3 regions of the Paenibacillus sp. D51F genome follow, and region 1 is predicted to be linked to each of the others. Evidence: riboswitches for the same ligand, from Rfam matches in the RefSeq annotation. Region 1 holds a riboswitch; each other region holds the start of a gene.
The links. A riboswitch is a leader RNA that binds a small molecule or an ion and turns the genes downstream of it on or off. The one in region 1 is predicted to bind cyclic di-AMP.
Positions count from the first base shown of each region.

Region 2: linked by a shared signal. The riboswitch ahead of ACLBWT_RS20825 (C40 family peptidase) and the one ahead of ACLBWT_RS02835 (C40 family peptidase) in region 1 are both predicted to bind cyclic di-AMP.
Region 3: linked by a shared signal. The riboswitch ahead of ACLBWT_RS09365 (hypothetical protein) and the one ahead of ACLBWT_RS02835 (C40 family peptidase) in region 1 are both predicted to bind cyclic di-AMP.

Region 1 is NZ_JBKFAO010000001.1:593,761-599,659, reverse strand. Features, by position in the region: gene ACLBWT_RS02860 (DsrE/DsrF/DrsH-like family protein) at 1-635, opposite strand, end outside; gene ACLBWT_RS02855 (ArsR/SmtB family transcription factor) at 635-931, opposite strand; gene ACLBWT_RS02850 (MarR family winged helix-turn-helix transcriptional regulator) at 1,094-1,543, opposite strand; gene ACLBWT_RS02845 (CBS domain-containing protein) at 1,722-2,177, shown strand; gene ACLBWT_RS02840 (glycosyl hydrolase family 18 protein) at 2,265-3,587, opposite strand; cyclic di-AMP (ydaO/yuaA leader) riboswitch at 3,953-4,086, shown strand; gene ACLBWT_RS02835 (C40 family peptidase) at 4,090-4,581, shown strand; gene ACLBWT_RS02830 (GbsR/MarR family transcriptional regulator) at 4,714-5,283, opposite strand; gene ACLBWT_RS02825 (quaternary amine ABC transporter ATP-binding protein) at 5,526-5,899, shown strand, end outside.
Region 2 is NZ_JBKFAO010000016.1:26,283-32,181, forward strand. Features, by position in the region: gene ACLBWT_RS20810 (M1 family metallopeptidase) at 1-1,067, shown strand, start outside; gene ACLBWT_RS20815 (hypothetical protein) at 1,095-1,925, shown strand; gene ACLBWT_RS20820 (hypothetical protein) at 2,269-2,508, shown strand; cyclic di-AMP (ydaO/yuaA leader) riboswitch at 2,847-3,010, shown strand; gene ACLBWT_RS20825 (C40 family peptidase) at 3,016-3,519, shown strand; gene ACLBWT_RS20830 (M15 family metallopeptidase) at 3,919-4,431, shown strand; gene ACLBWT_RS20835 (alkaline phosphatase) at 4,585-5,899, shown strand, end outside.
Region 3 is NZ_JBKFAO010000004.1:65,005-70,903, reverse strand. Features, by position in the region: gene ACLBWT_RS09380 (alpha/beta hydrolase) at 1-162, opposite strand, end outside; gene ACLBWT_RS09375 (IclR family transcriptional regulator) at 609-1,376, shown strand; gene ACLBWT_RS09370 (dicarboxylate/amino acid:cation symporter) at 1,631-2,992, shown strand; gene ACLBWT_RS09365 (hypothetical protein) at 3,220-3,843, opposite strand; cyclic di-AMP (ydaO/yuaA leader) riboswitch at 3,849-4,038, opposite strand; gene ACLBWT_RS09360 (amidase domain-containing protein) at 4,253-5,371, shown strand; gene ACLBWT_RS09355 (D-alanine--D-alanine ligase) at 5,440-5,899, shown strand, end outside.

The DNA.
Region 1 (5,899 bases):
TTCATGATCAGCTTGACGCCGCTCTGCTCCATTTCCTTGACCAGCGCGGAAGCCATCTCCGGATCGAACGGAGCCAGAATCTGGCTGCCGGACTGGATGAGGGTGACATCGAGGCCGAGCTCGCGCAGATTCTCCGCCATCTCCACGCCGATGTATCCTCCTCCGACAACGAGGGCCGCGCGTACGCCGTCCCGGCCGACTTGTTCCTTGATGCGGTCCATGTCGGGAATATTGCGCAGGGTATGCACCTTCGGATTGCCGATGCCTGGAATATCCGGCTTCAGAGGTTTCGCGCCGGGCGACAGAATCAGAGCGTCGTAGCTTTCCTCATAGAGCCCGTCCGATGCAGATCTTACGGTGACGGTCTTGGCTTCCGCATTGAGGCCGATCACTTCGCTCTCGGTGCGGATATCGAGCCCGAAGCGCCGGGTCATCGCTTCCGGCGTCTGGACGAGCAGCTTGGAGCGGTCCTTGATGGAATTCCCGATATAATAAGGCAGGCCGCAGTTGGCGAATGAAATGTAGGCATCCCGTTCAAACATGACGATATGGGCGTCTTCGTCGAGCCTGCGCAGCCGCGCGGCTGCCGAAGCGCCTCCTGCGACTCCGCCGACGATCAGTATTTTTCTAGGCATCAAGCTTCATCCTCTCCGGTAATCATATGGACAAGCGCCTGGACTTTGGCATCCGGCACCGAGTAATGGACTTCAAGGCCGCTGCGGCTCGTCACGACGATGCCGGCGGCGCGGAGCTTCTGCAGATGCTGGGAAACGGTCGATTGCGGCAGCCCGAGGCATTCCTGCATATACGAAACATTGCAGGAGCCCTTGCCGATCAGTCCTCTGACGATGCAGAGGCGGATCGGATGGGCGAGCGCCTTGAGTAGCTCGGCCGCCTTCTCGTAAGCTTTTACGTTCGTGTTCTTGTCCATCATGCTGATTCTCCCATCCCGTCTTAATATCGTAATATTAGAATATAACGATACAAAAGGCAAGAGGGAAGAGGCGGAAATTCATGCCGAAAATGTGTCCATTCCTTTTTTGCAGGCAGGCATTAAGCCTCCGGAATGAAAGCAGCCTTAATCCCGTGAGGATTAAGGCTGTCTCTCTGCTTGATGATCCTGCAGGCAGGCCCGATTGAACTTCTCCAGGAGGGCGCCGAATTGCTTCTGCTCCTCATCGGACCATCCCGTCAGCAGCCCGGCGATATAATCGGCTCTGACTTTCCGGTTCGCCTCCAAGGCCAAGGCGCCTGCCTTCGTCAGCTCCAGGGAGTAGGAACGGCCGTCCTGCGGATGTGGAATCCGGTATGCATAGCCCTTCTGCTCCAGGGCAGCGGACTGGCGGCTTACAGTGGAAATATCCAGTCGGAATTCATCTGCGAGCGCCTTGACACTGGCGGACCTCCTCGATGAGATTTGCTGAAGGAGCAAATAAGCGGATCGATCCAGCATTCCTTCCTTCTTGTAGGTCGTGGCGGAAGCTACGAGCCTGGAGAGGATGGAGAGCTCGAGCTCGATTTGCTCGAAAGGAAGTTCGTTCATCACAATTCCTCATTATCGTTCGGCATAGGTTTGGGGCAGCGCATCCGGGCGCTGCATGAACAATCGGCGGCAGGGATAACCATTGACACGATGTCCAGTAGTTGTATAATTCAAGTATATACTTTCATCATACAACTTGTTTGAAGCGTCCGCAAATCGGAATCGAGGGGTTATGAGGATGAAAGCCAAGGATTTTATGATCTCCAAGGTTTATAAGGTGAAGGAATCCGATACCGTGAGGGATGTCATCGAGAGATTTCTTGCTTACCGCATCAGCGGCCTGCCCGTCGTCAACGAGCGCAACGTAATCGTCGGATACGTCAGCGACGGCGATATCATGCGATACATCGGCAAGCATGAAGACATTGTCGTCGATGCCTTTTATTTCACGGCCGTCGTGAATGGCGACAACGATAAATATGAGGAGAGGCTGAAGCGGCTGCTTCCTTTGAACGTCATGGCGATCGCCAAGAAAAAAGTTGTAACCGCTTCCGTGGAGGATGACATCGAGCAGATCGCCGCCATCCTGGGCAAGAAGCAGATCAAAAAGCTGCCGGTCCACCGGGGCGGCTTCCTTGCGGGCATCATCAGCCGCGGCGACGTCATCCGCCAATCGTTTCAATCCCTTCTTTAAAGACGCTCGCAGGCAGCTTTCAAGCCGAAAAAGAGCCCGTTATGCCGGACCGGCACAACGGGCTCTTTTCGTTCTGCAATCCGCGGTTCACTTCATCGCTTGATAGATGGCTTCCAGCAGCTCGCCGTTCATGTTCTGGCCATACTCCCAGAACATGATGCCGCCGAGTCCGCCGGACTTCACGTAATTCACCTTTCCCGTCAGCGATTCCGCATCGTCGTAGCTGAGGAATCCGCCGCTGGAATTCGTCAGGTATGGAGCCCTTGCCGTGGAGTCCCACTGGCGGGTCCAGCCGTTCTTGTTGATATAGCTCGCCTTGAGCTCATCATAGGTGTAATCGCCGGAGCCATGGGAGTAGAAGGCGCCTCCGGCGACGAGCTTCGCTGCCGGAGCGCCCTTGCTCTTCAGCAGCTTGATGGCGGAATCGACGCTGTAGCTTGCCATCGAGGAGTTGTACAGGGCGGTGTGATGGGTATTCGCGCCGTTCTGCAGATCGTACGTCATGACATTGAGGAAATCGAAGGAGGGAATGACGGCGGCGATATCGATGTTGCCGAGACCGTAGTCGGAGGCGCCGACGGCGGCTGTAAGCTGGTATTTGTTGGCGGAGCGTCCATCGGCCGAGCTGGCCGAGTCCAGAGTCGAACGGAGCTTCTGGATGAACAGAGTATAGTTCGCACGGTCGCCGGAGCCCGGATATTCCCAATCGATATCGATGCCGTCCAGCTTATTGGCCCGGATATAGGATACGGCGCTGTTGGCGAACGCCGTGCGGCTCGCGTCCGTAGCCGCTGCTGCGGGGAAGCTGGCGGAGCGGCCCCAGCCTCCGACGGAGACGAGAACCTTGAGATTCGAATTTTTGGATTTCAGCGAGACGAGCTGCGCCAGCTTGCCCGTATCCCCTCCGCTGACACCGGCAGAGGTCGCGTCGGCGAAGGCATAGAACACATGTGTCAGCTTCTCGGCCGGCACGGTGCTGATGACGGGGAAATGCCAGTCGGCTACATACGCGCCGATGATTTTGCCGGCAGGGACAGGAGTGGCCGTCGGCGTCGGTGTCGGAGTGGCGCTAGGCTTAGGCGTCGCCGTAGGAGCAGGCGTTGCCGTAGGAGTCGGCGTAGGGGATGCCGAGCAGAGTGACAGCACTTTCCAGGCTCCCCATTCTCCGGCGAGATCCGGGCGCTCGCCTTGCGTCCACCATTTGGCTTCGTACAGCGTGCCGGAGTAGACCGCCTTCTGCCCGACGGTATAGATGGATGACGAGCTCCAGGCAGCGACTCCGCTGCATGCATCCGCAGCGCTGGCCTTCTGGACGGCGACGCCTTGCGGAATGAGCGAGAAGGCAAGAAGCACGGCAAGCATCAAGACTCTCAGCGCGGAAGCGGCGATGCGGCGGTTCGGTTTGAACATGAACGATACCTCCTGAAGGATAGGATGATAGGGGCGAAACAAGAATGAGAGGGAATATCCGGCCTCCTTTTTCGAATCTATTGAAAGCACTTTCATTATCAATGAAAGTGTTTATCGATAAAAGGGGAAAATTGGATGAATGCAGGGAGAAATTTCTATCGAATGGGAATAGAGTACTTTAAAGGAAGAAAGGGGAAGGACTATTTGTTCAGAAATAGGCATCAAAAATATCTCTATTGCGATATAAACAAGGGCGAACGACCCTCTTAGAACGAAAAAGTCGAATTATGAAAGACTTCTAATAATCCAAAGGGAGGAGTTCGACAAAAAACTACGAATATTAACCATCAGCAAACAAGCTTGAAACAAAATAAATGCCGAATTTTCGATAAGAAAAACGGGGGAACCACTCGGGGTGAATGAATTCTGCAAGAGAGAATTCTAGGGAACCTTCTACCGAACCCATCAGCTAACTTCGTAGGCACCGGAGGGAGAATCATCTGTGAAGAAAGTCATCATGTCCATTACCGCTTTCATTCTTATTGCCGTGTTCGCATCATCCAGCGTGTTCGCGAGCACCGAATTGAAGTCATCCATCGGCAAGGTTCTCGGCACTCCCTACAAGTATGGAGGCACGACTACAGCAGGATTCGACTGCTCGGGATTCGTCCGCTATATTTTCGGCCAGTTCGACATGAAGCTGCCCCGCACCTCCCAATCCCAGGCCAAGGCCGGCACGAAGGTGGAAAAGGATGATCTTCGTCCGGGAGACCTCGTCTTCTTCAACACCAACGGCCGCGGCATCTCGCATGCCGGCATCTATGTCGGAGACGGCAAGTTTGCCCACTCCTCGAGCAAGGGCGTCCGGTATACGGATCTGGACGATGCCTATTATGCCAAGCGCTACGTTACCGCGCGCCGCGTCGTGACGGGCGAGGATTACAGCAAGATGGTAAGCGAAGAGGAAGAAGCGGCCGACGACGCCGGGGAATGATGGACGGCTCCGGTTCGGAAGGATGAGGGGAGACAGGCGGCGCGAGCTGCCTGTCTTTCTTTTTTGCGCAGTCGGTTATATTCCAGCAACAAAACCGAAAAGCCTTCCCGCCGGGGAAGGCTTTTCTTGGTTTCAGCTCGAAGGCTCTTCCTTAGGCACATGCTTGAAAATCTCGCCGGATTCCATCAGATCGATGACCCGGTCCAGCCACAAATAATAGTCGATCGCTTGGCTGATCTTCTCCAGATCGCCGCCGATCAGGGCGTGCATGGGTTCCGAGCCGCTGCTCTCGGCCAGCTTGTCCAGCTCCGCCTTGGAGCGGCGAAGCGCCATCAGGTTGAGCTCCACGGCCTTTCTCCACTTCAGGACAAAAAAATCGGCGAAAGTCTGGTGCCAGTCCCGCTCGACTTCATACAAGTCCTTCCGCGATCCCTTTTCCCATACCTTGTTCACCATATTCAAATCAACCAGCGTGCGGATACCGGTGCTCATGCTGGTTTTGCTCATTTCCATCGCTTGGCCCATCTCGTCGAGATTCATCGGCTTGTCCTGGAAAAACATGAGTCCATACAGCAGTCCTGTAGACTGTGTGATGCCGTACAGGTCCATGTTCTTGCCGATGGACTCGATCACGCGCTTGCGCGCCTTCTGGATTGCCTGCTCCTGCGCGGCCTCCAAGCCGGCAAAATCATTGGTCATCATGTCCGCTCCTTCATCGCCTTCTCGGCTGACAAAGTAATTGTAAGAAACATTCCCGGCAATGTAAAGCGGTTGATGAACGAGTATAAGAGAGGATACGGGAGCATTTCGACATGTAAAGTATGTGCAGTAAAAACCGTACGTACTTATTATACGGATAAAACGGTTGACGGTGTCGTGAATTGTTCGATAGACTAGTTCGAGTGAGCGTTGGCCGCAAGAGAGGCCACAAGGAGGTGAAGCGCTTGTCGATCATTGAAGTCACGGATGTGACGAAAATATTCGGCGAGGATCCAAAACGAATGCTGCCGCTTCTGACGGAAGGGTGGAGCAAAGACAGGATCTTTAAAGAAACGCGGCATACGGTTGGGGTCAACCGGGTTCAATTTGCCGTCGAGCCGGGAGAAATTTTTGTCATCATGGGGCTGTCCGGCAGCGGGAAATCGACTCTCGTGCGCCTGCTGAACAGGCTGATCGAGCCGACGGGAGGCGCCATCCGCATCGCGGGACAGGATATTACCCGCTTGAATTCGGAGCAGCTGAGGAAGGTGCGCCAGAAAAAGATCAGCATGGTCTTCCAGAAATTCGCGCTGTTCCCGCATCGGACGCTGCTTGAGAA
Region 2 (5,899 bases), on a different contig from region 1:
AGGAGCCTTTCTCCGCTCCCGGCGTTCCCGGAGTCCGCATCAAGCTCTATCTCGATCCGCTGCACAAGGAGCAGAAAGAGCGCTACATGCACGCAGCCAAGTCGGCCCTGGCCAAATACGCCCAGTGGTACGGCAGCTACCCGTACAGCACTCTCTCCATCGTCGTCCCTCCCAAAGGGGCCAATGGCGCCGGCGGCATGGAATATCCGACGCTCGTGACCGCATTCGCCGCCGAGACGGACAATCCCGGCTACAGTCTGGAGCGGACGGTCGTGCATGAGATCGGCCATCAGTACTGGTACGGAATGGTCGCCTCCAACGAGTTCGAGGAAGCCTGGCTGGACGAAGGCTTCACCTCCTACTCCGAGGACAAGGTCATGGAGAGCGAATACGGAGTGGAGCCCCGCACGGCGCTGGAGGCGAGCTACGTTACCGATCCCGCCCCGCTCAAGCTGCTTTCCTGGTCGTTCGGCTCGCACAGCCGGTATGCGGACAATGTCTACAGCCGCGCCAAGCTGGTGCTGACCGGCATCGAGAACCGGGTCGGCATGAACATCATGAACAAGATCATGCGGACCTATTTCAACCAATATAAATTCAAGCATCCGACCACGGCGGACTTCAAGAAAGTCGTCGAGCAGGTCAGCAAGCAGAATTGGGACGACTACTTCAGCCAGTTCGTGTACGGAGGCGAGATGGCCGACTATTCGGTCGCCTCCATCCGGGTCTCGAAGGCGGCGGACTCCGGCGCCTCCAAAATGTACGAGTCCGACGTGCTCGTCAAGCGCGGCGGCGGCGTCTACGGCCCGGTCCCGGTCACCTTCAAGTTCGCCGACGGCTCTACGGCCTCACGCACCTGGGACGGGGTTGAATCGGATATGCTCTACAAGCTGACCGCCCCCTCCCCGCTGCTCTGGGCCGCGGTCGATCCGGACCGCACCAACGTGCTGGACAACCGGCAGATGAACAACTTCCTGAAAGCCGAGGCTCCCCGCAAGCAGGAGGTCCGGATCAGCCTCGGCATCGTGAAGGCGCTGGAATGGATTGCGGGAGCGTTCGCCTGGTAGCGGCCCGAAGAGAGGAGAGTCTCAAACGTGTCTACTTATCTCAAGCAAGGGTGGCGCCTGACCATCAAGCATCTGCCGGTGGCCGTCGCCCTGTTCCTGTACCGGTTGTTGTGGGGATTTTTCCTCTACCGCTATGTCGACTCCATTATCGGACCGCTGCTTCGGCGGTATCCCGGAGCGAACGAGCCTTCGCAAGGGGCGGATGCCCTGTTCTGGGCGGAAGCCCAGTTCCGGCTGATGAAGACCGATCTCGCCCAGCCGGTCCTGTGGACGCTGGCCGCCCTGCTGCTCTCCCGCATGATCGTCACGCCGCTCATCAATGCCGGCCTGTTCTATTCCATCCACCATACCGCGGCGGGACATGAAGGCGGCACGCTATTCCTGCAGGGCATGCGCAAGGCATGGAAGCCGGTCCTGCTTCTCTACTGGGCGGAGACGCTTCTTGCCGTCGCTCCTCTCTGGTGGCTCGGCTCCCGGGCATGGGATGTGGTCAAGAACGGATCCTCCCTGCAGGAAATCGCCGTCAGCATTTTGCCTTGGGCGGCAGCGTGGCTGCTGTGGATCGGGGTTCTGCATCTGCTCAGCCTCTCTCTCCAGCTCGGAGCGGTATCCAGGCTCAAAGTCTCGGCGTCCCTATCGGCCGCCTGCAGACGGCTGCTCCCGATGGCCGGCCTCAGCCTGACCCTGCTCCTCTTCTCCGGCGTCATCGGTGCCGGCTTCAGCGCCGCAGCGATGGCATGGGCCGGATTGGCCGCCCTCGTCATCCAGCAAGCCTATCATCTCGTCCGCACGCTGCTTGACTTGTGGCTGCTGACATCACAGTACGCTTGCTGGGAGGATTCGCGTCACATTAGTTGACAAAGCAATAATTCCATCGTACAATTGTGAAAATTCTCTGACAATTACGACTTGTTTTCAAAGAGCGTCTGCCGGTTTAATACCTTCTCAGGCAATCGGGCACCCTATGCTTCCGCTCGACTCACGCATATCGGTTCCTATCCCAGAGCCGGCAGATGGGTTCCCGCTCCCCATCCGCTGCCCGCTATCGGATCGGAAGAACAGATGCAAGCAAGCAATGAAAACAACGATGGGCATGCTGTAAGCGAAGTTTCCGCACACAATCGCCGGCTCTCTCGGGGCCGCCCCATACATCGAACAGCAGAATAGAGAAAATAACCAAACCAGAGAGGAAAATCGAACGATGACCGAACAAATTCAAGCTTATTATGAAGAGCTCCACCAATCCACCGCCGAGCTGCTTTTCCGTTTTGAGCATTACGACCTGAATCCCAACACAGGCAAGGCCCTTGAGGCGATCAGCAGCGAGCACGCCCTGCTCAGCCCGGATACCGGCAGCCTGCAGGAGGAAGCCCTGATGAAGCTGGTCGGAATGAGATCCCGGCTGCTTACCCTGATGGAAGACGTCCTTTATACGGTTTGATCCGGTTGCGGAATCATTCAAGCCCCGCCTTCTCCTGGAGAAGACGGGGCTTTTTGTAGTCGCATCCCCTTCTAAGAAAAGACAAAGAAGACTGGCGGCAGCGCCAGTCTTCTCAGTCTTCTGCGTCCGATCGGCGGCCGTCAGGAAAGGCAATATGGAGCGATTGCCATACCGGTTGCATAAATAGGGAAGAGTCGCCATTTTGTCTGTTCAAGGGAGGTCAGCTCCCATATAATCCGGATGTAAACGCCGTCTTCTTCTCGTTGAAACATGAGAATTATTAGAAAATGTCGTTTTGGGAAGGAGAAGGGGCGAAAAGCAAGAATATGTTTTCCAGTATCATCAAAATGCCGAATTCCGTTGAACATGGAAACGGGGGAACCACTTTCAGGGTGAATTGATTTTGGGCGTCCGTCAGCTATTGTCACGCATGCCGCAGGAATCATAGGGAACCTTCAACCGAACCCCACAGCTAACCTCGTAGGCTCTGGAAGGAGCTACTCAAGCTTGAAGAAGAAAGCAGCAAGCCTCATCCTCGGAATCTCTCTGTTGTTCACTGCAGGCGCAGGCAGCGCAGCGGCTGATTCCAAAATGGACGGTGTCATCAGCGATCTCGTCGGAACGCCGTACAAAACGGCCGGAACGACGACGAACGGGTTCGATTGCTCCGGATTCACGTCCTATGTATTCAAGCAATTCAAGATCTCCCTGCCGCATTCCTCCTCTTCCCAAGCAGGCTTGGGCAAGAAAGTCGCGAAGGCTGATCTCAAGGCGGGCGACCTCGTGTTCTTCAATACGAGCGGCCGCGGCGTCTCGCATGTCGGAATCTATGTCGGGGACGGCAAGTTCGCCCATTCCTCGTCGAGCAAAGGCGTCATGATCAGCAGCCTGAGCGATTCCTACTACACGAAGCGTTACGTGTCCGCACGCCGGATCATGGACGACACCAAGTACGAGAAATACGCCGACGATCCAGCCGATACGGTTGACGGCAGTCCCGATGTGGACTAGCCTGTCCTGAATCCGGATCCCCTTGCGCAAACCGCAGCAGCCAGCCCTTCGGGGCGGCGGCCAGCGGTTTGTTTGCTTTTGCGCATGCTCGGCGCCCGGCTGCCGGCGTCAGCATTTTCCAGCTCGTTTTCTATCCTTACCCCATCCGCTCCAACTGGAAACAGATCCCAAGCCGATCAGCCGTTTCCTGAAGCTTTTTGCCCTTCCCGCTCGTATAAGCTTGAACAAAGCGAACGTGCAAAGGAGACCTTCATGCAGCAAAGCCCCATGACGGGCGGACAAAAGGGCCGCAGCCCCAAGTCCGCAGGCCGGACTCAGACCCGGCGCAGAAGCGGCCTCGGCTGCCTGCTGCTTGCGGCGGGACTCGTACTTGCGGCGGCTGCCCTCTTCAAGCTGGAGATGCCGCGCCTGTTCGACCGGTTCGTCCCTCCGGGACTATACCGGGAGGTGCCTCCCGTTACGCAGCTGCATCCGGTGCTGGACGGGAAAAAGGACGAGCTTATCTCGCGGGCCGCCGCAAAAGGCATCAAAGTCGTCATCACGGACGGCTTCCGCAGCTCGGCGGAGCAGGATGTCCTCTACAGCAAAGGCCGGGATGGCGGCGGCTCCATCGTGACCCATGCCCGCGGCGGAGAATCCTACCACAACTACGGTCTGGCGATCGACTTCGCTCTCAAGGACCGGACAGGCGACATCATCTGGGATATGGAATACGACGGGAACAAGAACGGCAAGGCCGACTGGCTGGAGGTCGTCGCGATCGCCAAGAGTCTCGGCTTCACATGGGGCGGCGACTGGCCCAAGTTCCCGGACAATCCCCATCTGCAAATGGACTTCGGCTATTCGATCTGGGAGCTGAAAAACGGCAATCGCCCTCCGGAGGACGGAACAGCTGCCGAGGAGAAGAAATAGCCGTCGAATGCATGCATGAATGAAAACGCCTTGCGGCTTCGCAGGCGTTTTCTTGATTTACCAACTATTCACAAATCGTTAGCACCTGCTTAATCATTCTCTCTTACGCTGTGAAAGTGCATTCATTTCTAGTAGCGGAGGGGTTTTGGGGAGATGAAGAAAGCAAAAGCAGGTAAAATGCTTCTCGGGGCGGCGCTTGCGAGCGCCATGGCAGCAGGAGGAATCGGAATGGCCGAGCTGACTTCGGCTCCTGCGGCGGCAGCCGAAGCGGCCGCGACGGCCAAAGCGGCGCCGTCCATTTATGTAGCTCCAATCCATAATGCCAAGTTTCTGGCGGGCGGCAAATTCGATTTCCGCGTGGAATTGAACGACTGGACAGGCGATGCCTCGGCCGTCAGCATCCAGATCAACGGCAAAAGCGCGGAAGCATTTTTCGGCAAAAGCTTCGAAAAAACCAGCACCGCCTCAAGCTCCTCCTTCATGATCCGCGGCGTATCGCTGGACAAGCCGGGCTCCTACACCGTGAAGGTGACGGCCGGCTCCTTGTCCCGCACGGTCTCCTATCAAGCGGTGACCACCTCCGCAGCCGGCAAGAAGGCGAAGAACATCATCCTCTTCGTCGGGGACGGCATGTCGCAGCCTAGCATCACGATCGCCCGCGCGATGTCCAAGGGCTTGACCGAGGGCAAGTACAACGGCCTCATGGAAATGGACAAGCTGGAACAGCGCGCCGTCGTCACCACCTCCGGCATGGATTCCATCGTCACCGACTCGGCCAACAGCGCCAGCGCCTACAATACCGGCCACAAATCCGCCGTGAACGCCCTCGGCGTCTATCCGGACAATACGGAAAGCTCGCTGGACGATCCGCAGGTCGAGACGCTCGCCGAGATGCTGAAGCGCACGCGCGGCATGTCGGTCGGCATCGTCACGACCTCGGAGATCGAGGACGCGACGCCGGCCGCGGTCGTCTCCCATACCCGCCGCCGCGCGGACAAGCCGGAGATCGCCGACATGCTGCTGAAGCTTCAGCCTGAAGTCGTCATGGGCGGCGGATCGGCCTACTTCCTCCCCAAATCGGTTGCCGGCTCAAAGCGCAAGGACGAGAACGATCTCATCAGCGGCTTCGAGAAAGCCGGCTACAAATTCGTGGAGAGCGCCTCGGGACTGAAAAGCTCCGGAACGCCTTCCAAGCTGCTCGGCCTGTTCCATACCGGCGACATGAACGTCTACTACGACCGCTCGACCAAAAACACGGCGGCGCTCAAGTCGTTCACCGACCAGCCGAATCTGTGGGACATGACCAAGAAAGCGATCGAGGTGCTCAGCAAGAACGAGAACGGCTTCTTCCTGATGGTCGAAGGCGCCAGCATCGACAAGCAGCTGCATACGATGGACTGGGAGCGCTCCGCCTACGATACGATCGAGATGGACAAAGCAATCGGCGAGGCTCGCCGTTACGCGGACG
Region 3 (5,899 bases), on a different contig from region 1:
CCAGGCGATGTAGCCGTGGAAAGCGGCAGCCGCGAGCAGGACGAGCGCGGCCAGGGCGGACACGGAAGCGATCAGCGCGTTGCGGCGCGTATCCCGGCGGGGAGCGACGGATGACCGGTTTCCCTCGAGGTTAAGCGGCGTCGACAGGGCGGTGCTGCTCATATCGTCTTCCCCTCCCTTGCAATGTAAGCGGTATAGATCTGATGTACTACTACTTTATGTGTCTTTGGTCCGGGCTGTCAATTGATATTGGTGAATTGTTAAGCTCTTGTAATCTGCTTGTAAAACAATGCATGCAGCGGCAGAGGACAGGGGAAGAAGAGCCTGTTTCTTTACGGAATTCGGGAATGCGGTTATACTAGAAGAATCTCGGTTTCATTGTATGAAACCCTACAGGCATGAAAAACATAGAACGTACGGGAAATGCTTCTCTATAATGATAACGGTTCTCAGTCGATGTCAACAGCTCGCTTGCAAGGCCGGCTGACTGATGTACAAACCATTCTGCCCGAGTTTTCGGGTTCGGAGTGAACCGATAAGCAGCATCCCGGCAACAGAAGCGGGGAATGAAGAGGCATCGCATCCGGTGCCGGAAGGAGATGAAGAGCGTGGAGCCAAGAGGAGCCCGTGCGGATGAAGGCAAGTCGAATGTGCGAGCTGTCGAACGCGCGCTGGATATATTGCTGTGCTTCACGACTGAAAGCGATCTGCCGATGACGGAGATCGCGGAGCGCGTCGGCCTCCATAAGAGCACCGTCCACCGAATGCTGGCGACGCTGGAGGACAAGGGCTTCCTGGAGCGCGACCGCAGCTCGGAGAGGTACCGGCTCGGGATGAAGATCTGGGAGCTCGCCGCGCATATATCGCGCTCCGGCGATCCCGCTGCGATCTGCCTGCCGGAGATGGAACGGCTTCGCGACACGATCGGCGAGACGGTAAGCCTGTATGTGCAGGACGGACGGGAGCGGATCCGCATCCAGGCCGTCCAAAGCAACCAGGCGATCCGCAGAGTCGCGCCGGTCGGCCTCAGGCTGCCGCTCTATGTGGGAGCTTCGAGCAAAGTGCTGATCGCCTTTGCGGAGCCGTCCTTGGCCGATCGGCTCATGTCCGACGAGGCGATGCCTCCGGGCCTCGATCCGGCTGCGTTCCGCGAGCAGCTGGAGGAAATCCGCCGCATGGGCTACGCGACGAGCCAAGAGGAGCGGGAGCCGGGCGCCGCCGCTGTGTCGGCTCCGGTCTTCGACCGGTCCGGCCGGCTGGCGGCCGCGTTGTCCGTCTCGGGACCTTCGGCCCGATTCACCCCGGAGATCATCCGGGAACAATCCGCTCTCATCATCCAGTCGGCTCAGCGCATGGGCGCCATGCTGTCCGTCTGATCGGATTGAGCAGGGTCCGCTTTCCAGCAGCGCTGCCGGTCGAGAAGCCGGGCGGATAGAAGGAATTCCGCCTGGCCGGAGAAAAGCCCTGTCAATCATAGGATCGCTCAAACATCCGGAGACCTCGAGGTCTTCGTTTTTTCTTTTCCATGATAAGGAAGAGGCTCGAGAGGTTAAATATAGTTGACATATAACAATAATATTACTAATATACTATTCCAGAGTAAAAAGATAGGAATAAGGAGTTGAGTCGCTTGGTCCCAAATAATAATCTGATCCATGCTATACAAACGAACTGGATCAGCTTGCTCGTTTCCATCGTTGTCATCGGTCTGCTCGTCTATCTGGCACGCCGCCGTGTAAGCTTCGGCTATCGCGTTCTGATCGCGCTCGGCATCGGGCTGGTCGTCGGCATTACGCTGAACGCCCTTGAGCTGGATGCGACCAGCATCGGCACGATCGGGTCCATCTATGTCAACCTGATCAAGATGCTCGTCATTCCGCTCGTCGCCGTGCTTGTCATTTCAAGCATCACCTCGATCTCGAATCTCGGGCAGCTGCGCAAGATCGGGACGAAGACCATCCTGCTGTTCCTGGCTACGACCGGGATCGCAGCGCTTATCGGGCTTGTCGTCGCTCTGGTCGCGAACCCGGGAACGGGCATCGCCCAAAGCGTGCCGGAAGGCTACGAATCGCGTTCCATTCCGACTTTCTCGGAAGTCATCCTGAACCTGGTTCCGTCGAACCCGATCGGGGATATGGCGGACGGCAAAGTCGTGCCGGTGCTGATCTTCTCCATTTTCGTCGCGGTGGCGATCGTGCATCTCAGCTCCCGCAAGCCGGAAGCGGTCGAGCCGGTGCGCCAGGTCATCGAATCGCTGAAGCAGGTCATGAATCAGGTGACCAAGTACATCATCCGCTTGACGCCGTACGGCGTGTACGCGCTGATCGGCTCCATGGCCGCCAAGTACGGCGCAGAGACGCTCAAGCCGCTTATCACGCTCATTATCGCGACTTATATCGCGCTTCTGCTGCACTTCATCCTGACCTTCGGAGCGCTGGTGACCTTCGGCGCGAGGCTGAATCCGTTCAAGTTCCTCCGCAAAATCTATCCGACGATCGCGGTCGCCTTCACGACTCGCAGCAGCTACGCGACGCTGCCGGTCAACCTTGAGGTCATCACCAAAAGGCTGCGCGTATCGCCGCGCATCGCCAGCTTCGTCGCTCCGCTGGGCGCGACGATGAACATGAACGGCTGCGGCGGCGTATGGCCTGCCGTCGTGGCGGTATTCGTCGCCCAGGTGTACAACGTGCCGCTGGGCGTATCGGATTACGTGCTCATCGTGCTGGTCAGCATGATCTCGTCGATCGGCGTCGCCGGAGTGCCGGGTCCGGCATCCATCTCGACGACCGTCGTGCTTACCGCGCTTGGCCTGCCTCTGGAAGGACTGGGCCTGGTGCTTGCGATCGACGCTGTCGTCGACATGGGCCGCACGGCGCTGAACGCCTCCGGCACGACCGTGTCGACCCTGCTGGTCGCCGTATCGGAAGGGGAATTCGATCGGGAGTCCTACGAGCGGGATGAGGAAGACGAGCTCGAATTGAGCCACGCATAAATTCAGGAATAGAAAGACTGCCAGCCGTTATTGCGGCTGGCAGTCTTTTTTATTGTCTATGTATGCTTCCTGAACGGCGGATGGATCTCTGTAAGTGAATACGGCCAGCACTTTCAAATCATGATCCAAATGTCCGCTCAAGGCCGCCAAAGGCCAAGAGGCATCCCCCGGCCGCAAAGCGGATAGGGGATGCCTCTTGAAGGGATGAAGGACAGAGCGCCATCCGGCTACAGAGACAGCCGGATATGGATGTCGGATGTTTCGATAAGGGCGTTGCGTCTCCAGAAAGCGGTCGCCGGGAACAGCGTGCCTTCCTGGGAGGACGGCTCCAGCGTCTTGCGCAGCAGGCGATCCCTGTGGTCGCTGATCCATTCCGCGTCGTAATAGAGCACGGACATCGCCTCGTCGGAGCGGACCCCGACGAACGGCTGGAACCAACGGCTCCACGCGTCCCAGCTTCTCGGCGCCTTGGCGTAAGGAATGAGCACGGAAGCCTGACGGATGGAGGAGCCGAAGCACAGATGCAGCACGACGCGGTAATCTCCGCGCTCGGGATCGACGAGCGGTCCCGTGCGGGTGATGAACAAGTCGATGCAGCGGATGCGGCGGCTTGATGCTGAGCGCTCTTCTTCAAGCGCCTCGGGACGGAAGGACGGCCTGTTCGCCGTCTCAGCAGCCGGGGCCGGCGGGGAATAAGCCTCCGCGACCGCCATGTCCAGCGCGATCGGCGCGTCCAAGCCCGGAAACGGCGGCGGCGCCAAGAAGGCCTCGACCGCAGACGCAGAACAGACGGAAGGCGCAATGAAGCCCTCCTGCGCGGAAGAAGCCGCGCGGTTGTCTTTCAGTGACATCCTGACATCTCTCCTTTGTGCGCTTACGGGGTTAGCTGACGGATTCGGGCCAGAGAGTAGCCCTACCAAAAGGCAAGAGACGCGGCTTCGGCAGCCCGGCCTCTTCCTTTCGGATTCACCCCGGCAAGCGTCGACAGACGCCCGCGTATTGGTTCCCCCGCTTCCACAGTACGTGGAATTCAGCAATATGGTGATAGAGTGGTACATCATATCATAAGCCAGCCGGGCTTGTTTTGTAAAATTCGATATTGACTGAAATTTCGATATATATCTGCCGCATTCTCGTTGAAACGCCGGATAACGGCGTTTAAGCGCTCTATCCGGGATGGGTCCGCATATTTTAGTGGAGAGCAGACATAAGATCATCTTGATGATGGGCGAATACCGACCAGAAGGGATGGGGAAAGGAATGCCGCGTACCGGTACCCGGGGAGTCAAACGATCGGAGGCTCAGCGCTCGCAGCCGTCCTCCGGCAAGCAGGCTGCGCTGGAAGGCTGGAGAGGAGCCGTGCAGGAATACGTGCACGGGTACAACGAAGCCGAAGTGGAGCGGAGGCATGAGGTGCTCGGAGCCTTGCTGGAAGACAGGGATCACCGCCGCCGCCTGGAGGAAAGGCTGCGCCGGCTGCGCCTCAGGGACGAGGAGCGCGGCATTCTGTCGCCGCAGAGCGAGACGAGAGCGACGCTGCTGAGGATCAACGAGTCCGCGACCGAAGTGTCGGTCGTCCTGAAGCTGCATGTGAAGCGGCATGTCGAGCATCGCGGCCGCTCCTACACCGAGGAGCGTCTCGAGCAGGAGCGCCTGTGGCTGGCCGAGGAAGGCGGAGCATGGCGCCTGACCCGGGTGGAGCCGATCGTCGGCGAGCGCAGGCCCAGATACGGCCACGCCGCGGCGGACAGCGCGCTGGCCGAGCATCGCTCCTACGGCGACGGCGGCGGCAGCGGAATCCAGCGTCCGGGCTCGCCGCGCCCTTTCCTTAATTACGGCGTCTTGTCCCGCCTGAATACACGCGACCGCGCCGTCGAGTACAGGCGCGAGCTGGTCGCCGCCTACGCTGACCGGTGGTGGAACGAAGCGAATCCGGCCTACGAGCTGTTCGAGGTCAACTGCACGAATTACGTGTCGCAATGTGTCTTTGCAGGCGAAGCACCGATGAACTATACTGGTAAAAGAGAATCGGGATGGTGGTACAAAGGCCGTATAGGCGGCCAGGAATCCTGGAGCTACAGCTGGGCGGTGTCGAACGCGCTGCAGCTGTATCTGTCGTTCCCGCGCAGCACGGGCATGCGGGCGACGACGGTGGAGAGCGCATCCGAGCTGTCCCTCGGGGACGTCATCACCTACGATTGGGGCGGGGACGGGCGGTTCCAGCATACGACAGTCGTGACGGCATTCGATGCCGACGGCATGCCGCTGGTCAACGCCAACACCGTGCCGAGCCGGCACCGCTATTGGGACTACAAGGATTCCTACGCCTGGACGGACCGGACGCGCTATCGATTTTATCATCTGCAGGACTATTTCTGATGCGGGAGCCGCATCGGTCCATGCAGCGATTGGCATTCTAATTCAAGAAGGTTACCGGAGGAGCTAACATGGGAGACAAAATTCGCGTCGGACTCATCTACGGAGGCAAGTCGGGCGAGCATCAGGTATCGCTGCAGACGGCGCTGGCCGTTATGGGCGCCTTCGATTTCGATAAATACGAGGTACAGCCCTTCTATATTACGGGCCAAGGCGAATGGCGCTCCGGAGGAGTGCTGCTGGAAGCCCCGCACAGCGTCGAGCAGCTGAAGCTGTCTCCGGCAGAGGACGGCGGCATGGCGCTGGCGCCGGTATTCGGCGGACTGGCGACGGCTGCGGCCGGAGAGGGCGCCCTGCAGGCGGCTGCCGCTTCGGCGGGAGCTCCGGGAGGGACGATCGACGTCATGTTCCCGCTGCTGCACGGAACGTTCGGCGAGGACGGCACGGTCCAGGGGTTGATGGAAATGGCCAATATTCCTTATGTCGGAGCGGGTGTCCTTGCTTCGGCAGTAGGCATGGACAAGATTTTCA